2 regions of the Burkholderia sp. AW49-1 genome follow, and region 2 is predicted to be linked to the other one. Evidence: riboswitches for the same ligand, from Rfam matches in the RefSeq annotation. Region 2 holds a riboswitch; the other holds the start of a gene.
What was found. Region 2 has a riboswitch for manganese ahead of ACV22W_RS32190 (sodium:calcium antiporter). Riboswitches for the same ligand answer to the same signal wherever they lie in the genome.

Region 1 (3,405 bases), on a different contig from region 2:
TTTTCTTCTGTTCGCCTTACCTTGATGCAGGACCATTCGTCATGACGCAAACCGCTTTCCGTTCCCAACTGCTGACCTTCAACGGCGACCCGGCGCAGTCGAGCCAGGCCGCGAACCACGAGACCGACGGCCTCCTGATCGTCGACGACGGCAAGGTCGTCGCGGCCGGCCCGCATGCGCGGCTCGCCGCGACGCTCGCGCGCGACGCGGTCGTCCATGATCTGCGCGACAAGCTGATCGTGCCCGGCTTCATCGACACGCACATCCACTATCCGCAGACGGACATGATCGCGTCGCCGGCGCCCGGCCTGCTGCCGTGGCTCGACAAGTACACGTTCCCGACCGAGCGCCAGTTCGGCGATCCGGAACATGCGCGCGAGGTCGCCGACTTCTTCGTCGACGAACTGCTCGCCTGCGGCACGACGAGCGCGCTCGTCTACTGCACCGTGCACAAGCAGTCGGCCGACGCGCTGTTCGCGGCGAGCGACGCGCGCGACCTGCGGATGATCGCGGGCAAGGTGCTGATGGACCGCAACTGCCCCGAATTCCTGCGCGACACCGCGCAATCGGGCTATGACGACAGCGCCGAGCTGATCGGCCGCTGGCACGGCAAGGGCCGCCAGATGTACGCGCTGACGCCGCGCTTCGCGCCGACGTCCACCGAGGCGCAGCTCGAGGCATGCGGCGAACTCGCGCGTCGCCATCCGGACGTGTTCGTGCAGAGTCACGTCGCGGAAAACGTCGATGAAGTGAAATGGGTGGCCGAGCTGTTCCCCGGCCACCGCAGCTATCTCGACATCTACGACCGTTACGGGCTGCTGCGCCCGCGCGCGGTGTACGGCCACTGCATCCACCTCGACGACGAGGACCGTCGCCGGATGGCCGAGACGCGCACCGTCGTCGCGCACTGCCCGACGTCGAACTTCTTCCTCGGCAGCGGGTTGTTCGACTTCGACAAGGCCGGCGAATTCGACGTGCCCGTCACGCTCGCCACCGACGTCGGCGGCGGCACGTCGTTCTCGATGCTGCAGACGATGAACGAGGCGCACAAAGTCGCGCGGCTGTCGGGCCACCACCTGACCGCGACGCGGATGTTCTGGCTCGCGACGGCCGGCGCCGCCCAGGCGCTCGACCTCGCCGACACCGTCGGCACGCTCGCGCCGCGCACCGAAGCCGACTTCGTCGTGCTCGACCCGCAGGCCACGCCGCTGCTCGCGCGCCGCACGAAACGCGCGGAGTCGCTCGAGGAACTGCTGTTCGCGTTCGCGCTGCTCGGCGACGACCGCGCCGTGTACCGCACGTATGCGGCCGGCCAGCTCGTGCACGAGCGCGGCGCCGCACGCCGCACCGCCGCCGCGTAACGCACGCGCGCTTGCCTGCACCTGCTCCGGCGTGCGTCGCGGCACATGCCGGCGCAACCGGATTCGCACCGCGCACGCCACACGGCGTGCTAGAATTCGCCGCTCATTGGGGAGTAGCCGCTCCGCTCGATGCTCCGCGCCAACGGCGCGCATCGTGACGGAGGCGTCCGTCAACAGACTTGGCCTTTCGGCCATGGCGGACGCAGCCACCAAGGCCTGGCGAGACCGATGGTTCACTGCGCGCCGCATCAGGGCCCGGCGCGCGGTGGATCGTCGCTCGCACGCACAACACCGGCCCGTGGAACCCCATACGTGTCCCAAGCCTTCCTGATCTCCACCGGCGCCGTCACCCTCGCTGAAATCGGCGACAAGACCCAACTGCTGTCCCTCGTGCTGGCCGCGCGCTATCGCAAGCCCGTGCCGATCATTCTTGGCGTGCTCGTCGCAACGCTCGTGAACCACGGCTTCGCCGGTGCGTTGGGTGAATGGCTCGGCGCGCTCGTCACGCCGTCGATCATGCGCTGGGCGCTCGCGTTCTCGTTCATCGCGATGGGGCTGTGGATCCTCGTGCCGGACAAGCTCGATGCGGACGAAGCCAATGCCAACCGCTCGCGGCTCGGCGTGTTCGGCGCGACGCTCGTCGCGTTCTTCCTCGCGGAAATGGGTGACAAGACGCAGATCGCGACCGTCGCGCTCGCCGCGCGCTTCCAGGATTACATCGGCGTGGTGGCCGGCACGACTTTCGGGATGATGCTGGCGAACGTGCCCGCCATCCTGCTGGGCGACCGTTTCGCGCACCGCTTGCCGACGAAGCTGGTGCACGGCATCGCGGCCGTGCTGTTCGTCGTGCTCGGCGCGCTGGCGCTGCTGGGCGTCGGGGCGTGACGCGCGCAGGCACGTGGCGCGGCCGGGCGGCCGCGCCGGTGTCGATCCCGCGTTACTTCGCGACCGCCGCCCCCGATGCCGGCACGGCCGGCACCGCACGCTCGTTGGCGGCCGGCGCGGCCGGGCCGCCGTGCTTGTCGACCGGCAACCGCACCGTGCGGATCGCGCCGTTCGCCAACGGGAAATCGGCGAGCGCGCTGCGCGCGAGGAACGGCATCGCATACAGCAGCGCACCGTTGTCGCCGGTGGTGCGCGCGGTCACGTTGTAGACTTCCTTGCCGGTCGCGCGCTCCGTGATCCGGATGCCGAGCGTGTAGTCGAAGACCTGGTAGGTCTGCGCGACGTAGCCGGCCGGCATCGGCCCCCAGGGCCCCCACGGGCCCCACGGCCCGCCCCGCCAGTACGGCCCCGGCCCCATGAACCACGGGTCGTAGTAAACCGGCTGCGGCACCGTCACCAGATCGCTGCCGACCCCGTAGGCCAGCCCGACCAGATAGCGGGCCTGCGCGGCAGGCACCTGCCTGAATGCATACGCGGACAGCTCGTTCGCGACGATCGGCTCGTAGGTCGACTGCTCGATGCTGTGCTTCTGCGCATCCGTGCGCGTGAAGGCGTAGGTGCGTGTCGCATCGCTGCCGCTCCAGTCCGAGAAGGCCGTGACCTGCGTCGTCACGTAGCTCGTGCAGCCCGTCAGCAGCGCCACGCACAGCACCGCCGCCCAGCCCGCACTTCGTTGAATCCATTCGTGTTTCATGTCGATCCTCGTCGATCCGTCATCCGTTCGTCGCACCGCGCGAACCGCACGGGATGCCGATAATACGCGGACAGCCGGAACCGGTAAAAAGTTCGCCCGGCACGCAGCCGCCAGCCTTTGTACAATGGCCCGGTTCGCCCGGCCCGCGCCGCGGGCCCGATCCCCATTCCACCGATCTCGACGACCATGTCCGACAACGCCTCCTCCACCGTGATCCGCCGCGCCGACTATACGCCGCCGGCCTTCCTCATCGATTCCGTCGCGCTCGAATTCGATCTCGCGCCGGCCCGCACGATCGTCAGGAATACGATGCGCGTGCGCCGCAATCCGGACGCGGCGCCGACGCCGCACCTGGAGCTGCTGGGCGAAGCGCTCGAATTCCTCGGTGCACACCTCGACGGCGCG
Region 2 (3,405 bases):
TCGTGCTGCGCGAAGCGGACATCGACGTGCAGATCGTCACGGTCGACGCGCGCAAGCATCGGATCGAAGACGGCCGCAACTATTGCGACGTCAACGAACTCGGTTACGTGCCACTGCTCGAACTCGACGACGGCACGATCCTGCGCGAAGGGCCGGTGATCGCGCAGTATCTCGCGGACCGGCGCCCGGAAGCGGGGCTCGCACCCGCGCACGGCACGCTTGCGCGTTACAGGCTGATGGAATGGCTGAACTTCCTCGGCACCGAAATCCACAAGGGCTTCATCCCGCTGCTGTACGCGGTGCAGGCGGGGAAATACGTCGACCCGGCGCGGCAGAAGCTCGACAGCCGCTTCGCATGGATCGACCGGCAGCTCGACGGCAGGACCTTCGTCACGGGCGACACGTTCACGATCGCCGATGCGTACCTGTTCGCGCTCACGGGCTGGGGCAAGGCCGACTGGATGCGCTCGGTGTACAACGCGGACATCGACCTCAGCCAGTACGCGAACCTGCGCGCGTGGTACGAGCGGGTGCGGGCGCGGCCGGCCGTGCAGCAGGTGCTGCAGGCCGACGCTCGCCGCAGCGCGTCCTGACTGACGCACGCCGGGCCTTCAGCGCGTCAGTGTCACGAACAGATAGCCGACGTACCCGGCGCCGTTCGCCAGCAACGCCCAGATCGCGAGCCCGCGCGCACGCGCATTGACGCGCAGCCACACCGCCGCCGCGAGCGTGATGACCACGCCGGTCAGCACTTCGGGGCGCGGTTCCCACGGCGTCAGCATGATGCCGATCGCCGGCAGCAACGTGCCCTGGAACACCATCGCGCCGGTGATGTTGCCGAACGCGAGCGTGTCCTTCTTGCGGCGGATCCACAGCACGCTGTTGACCTTTTCCGGTAGCTCCGTCGCGATCGGCACGATGATCAGCGACAGCAGCAGCGCGGAGATCCCGAGCAGGTGCGACACACCCTCGACGCCGTGAATGAACCCCTTCGCCCCGCCGACCAGCAGCGCGACGCCGAGCGCGAGTTGCAGCGCGATGGTGGCCAGGTTGGTCGGCAGCCCGACGCGCGACAGGAACATCGCATGCGGCGCCTCGGTGCCGTGCCCGGCATCGACGAGTTGCGTCGACGCGCGGAACGTCATCAAGACGTACATCACATAGATGCCGACCAGCATCGCGGCGAGCAGCGCGCGGACGGCCCACACGTGATGCGGGACGAACATCGCGATGGTGGCGAGCGTGAATGCGGCGATGAAGTAGTTCAGGTCGCGCACGAAGCCGGTGCGCTCGGGCGCGATCGTGCCGGTCAGCCCGCGTGAGCGGATCACGGCGAGCGTCATCAGGAAGGTCGTCAGCGTCGCGAGCATCAGCGGCGCGCCGAGAATCGCGCCGACGCCGATTTCCTCGTTCACGGCCGCGTTCGACGTGCCGCCCGCGAGCGCGAGCAGCGGCACCATCGTTTCGGGCAGCGCGGTACCGACGGCGGCAAACAGCGAACCGGTCACGCCTTCGGAAATCTTCAGCCGCTCGCCGAGATGTTCGAGCGCATTCGTGAAGAGTTCGGCGGCGACCAGGATGACGATCAGCATGAGCGCCAGTTCGACGAGCATCAACGTCATGCAGCACCTCCGCAGGCAGGCACGCCGGCAGGGGCGGAACGGACGCAGCGAACGAAATGCAGGGGGAAAGCTGGAAGGAACATGGGGACTCCGTGGTCGGACGTGGACGAACCATGACGCATCTGCCGACGTCCGACCAGGAACGACGCGATGCGTCGATGGTCTCGCCAGACCGATTCGGCCGAACGCGCCACGGCCGCAGGCCGAGTGTGTTGACGCGTTCGCTTTCCGGGGATGGAAAGCAGGCTACTCCCCAAAGACGAAGGGCAGTCTAGCCGAGCCGGCCGCTTTCGGCAAGTGTGCGGTCAAGCCGCCTCGTGACGGATGCCCATGCCGCATCGGAAGCAATCGGCATGCGCGCGGCGGCATCATCCGCGTGTCACGAAACGCGGGCAGGGAAGTGCAGCGCGAAGGTCGTCCGTCCGTCGCGGCTCACGACCTCGACCTTGCCGCGATGCAGCTCGAGGATCGACTTGACGATCGCGAGCCCGAGCCCGGTGTTGCGCGCCGCGCCGTGCCGCGACGAATCGATCCGGTAGAAGCGCTCGAAGATCCGCTCGATCTGTTCGGGCGGAATCGCGATGCCGCGGTTCGTGACTTCGACGACCGCGTAGCCGGGCCGGGTCGATACGGCCAGCTCGATCGTCGATCCGGCTTCCGCGTGTTCGAGCGCGTTCGAGACGAGGTTGCCGACGGCGCGCCGGAACAGCGTCGCGTCCGCGACGACGGGCGCTGCGCCGTGCACGTCGAGGCGCACGCCGGTCTCGTCGGCCAGCGCCTGGAAATACGACGCGAGCCGGCGCAATTCGTTGCCCGCGTCGAGTTCGACCGTCTTCAGGTGCTGTTGCGCATTATCCGTGCGCGCGAGAAACAGCATGTTCTCGATCATCCGCTGAAGCCGTTCGCATTCCTCGATGTTCGAGTCGATCAGCGTTTCGTATTCCTCGGCGGTGCGGGCACGCGACAGCGTGACCTGCGACGAACTGATCACGTTCGCGAGCGGCGTGCGCATGTCGTGCGCGAGATCGGACGAGAACTGCGACAGCCGCACGAACGCGCGCTCGAGCCGGTCGAGCATCCGGTTGACCGATGTGGCGAGTTCGCGCAGCTCGATCGGGCCGCCGCGCGCATCGAGGCGTGCGGTCAGGTTGTGCGCCTCGATGCGCGACGTCTGCCGGCCGAGGCTCTCGACCGGACGCAGGCCGCGGGACGCGACCGCGTAGCCGAGCGCGCCGACCAGCAGCGCGCCGAGCACGGCCGCGAGCCAGATGTCGACACGATAACTCTCCAGCAGCGACTGGCGATCGGCCGCCGTGCGGGCCAGCGCGACCTGAATGGTTTCGCCCGACGGCAGCGTGGCGCGCGCACGGACGCAGCGCGACGTGCCGATGCCGGGCGGCGAGCACGTGAACGGGCTCGCCGCCGCGCCCGCTGCACCGGCCGGCTGCGGCCGCGCGATCACCGATGCGAGCGTGTGGCCGGCTTCGTCGGTGTGTTCGACGAGCGGGTGGTTCGCGCCGTCGTAGATGCCGAGGTAGACGCCCGGATGCGACAGCAGCACTTCATGGAAGACGGCCGGATCGGCGCGCAACGCTGCGGTCGAGCCGCTCGCCCGCGCGAGCTGCAGGAACTGGTTGAGCTTGCCGGCGATCTCGATGTCGTCGCGCCGGGTCAACTCGGCGGACAGCGAGCGATACAGATACGCGCCGGTCAGCGCGAACACGAGCGCGGCCACGACCGCGAACGCGAGCGTCAGGCGCCGGAGCAGCGAATAGGGCGCGGG

Region 1: it holds a riboswitch for manganese, as region 2 does, so the genes downstream of both, ACV22W_RS15980 (TMEM165/GDT1 family protein) here and ACV22W_RS32190 (sodium:calcium antiporter) in region 2, are expected to answer to the same signal.

Annotation. Positions count from the first base shown of each region.
Region 1 is NZ_JBSAXF010000009.1:43,187-46,591, forward strand. Features, by position in the region: gene ACV22W_RS15970 (hypothetical protein) at 1-45, shown strand, start outside; gene guaD (guanine deaminase) at 42-1,361, shown strand; yybP-ykoY riboswitch at 1,458-1,633, shown strand; gene ACV22W_RS15980 (TMEM165/GDT1 family protein) at 1,674-2,246, shown strand; gene ACV22W_RS15985 (DUF4136 domain-containing protein) at 2,299-3,000, opposite strand; gene pepN (aminopeptidase N) at 3,187-3,405, shown strand, end outside.
Region 2 is NZ_JBSAXF010000048.1:15,186-18,590, reverse strand. Features, by position in the region: gene gstA (glutathione transferase GstA) at 1-593, shown strand, start outside; gene ACV22W_RS32190 (sodium:calcium antiporter) at 612-1,622, opposite strand; yybP-ykoY riboswitch at 1,714-1,889, opposite strand; gene ACV22W_RS32185 (heavy metal sensor histidine kinase) at 2,002-3,405, opposite strand, start outside.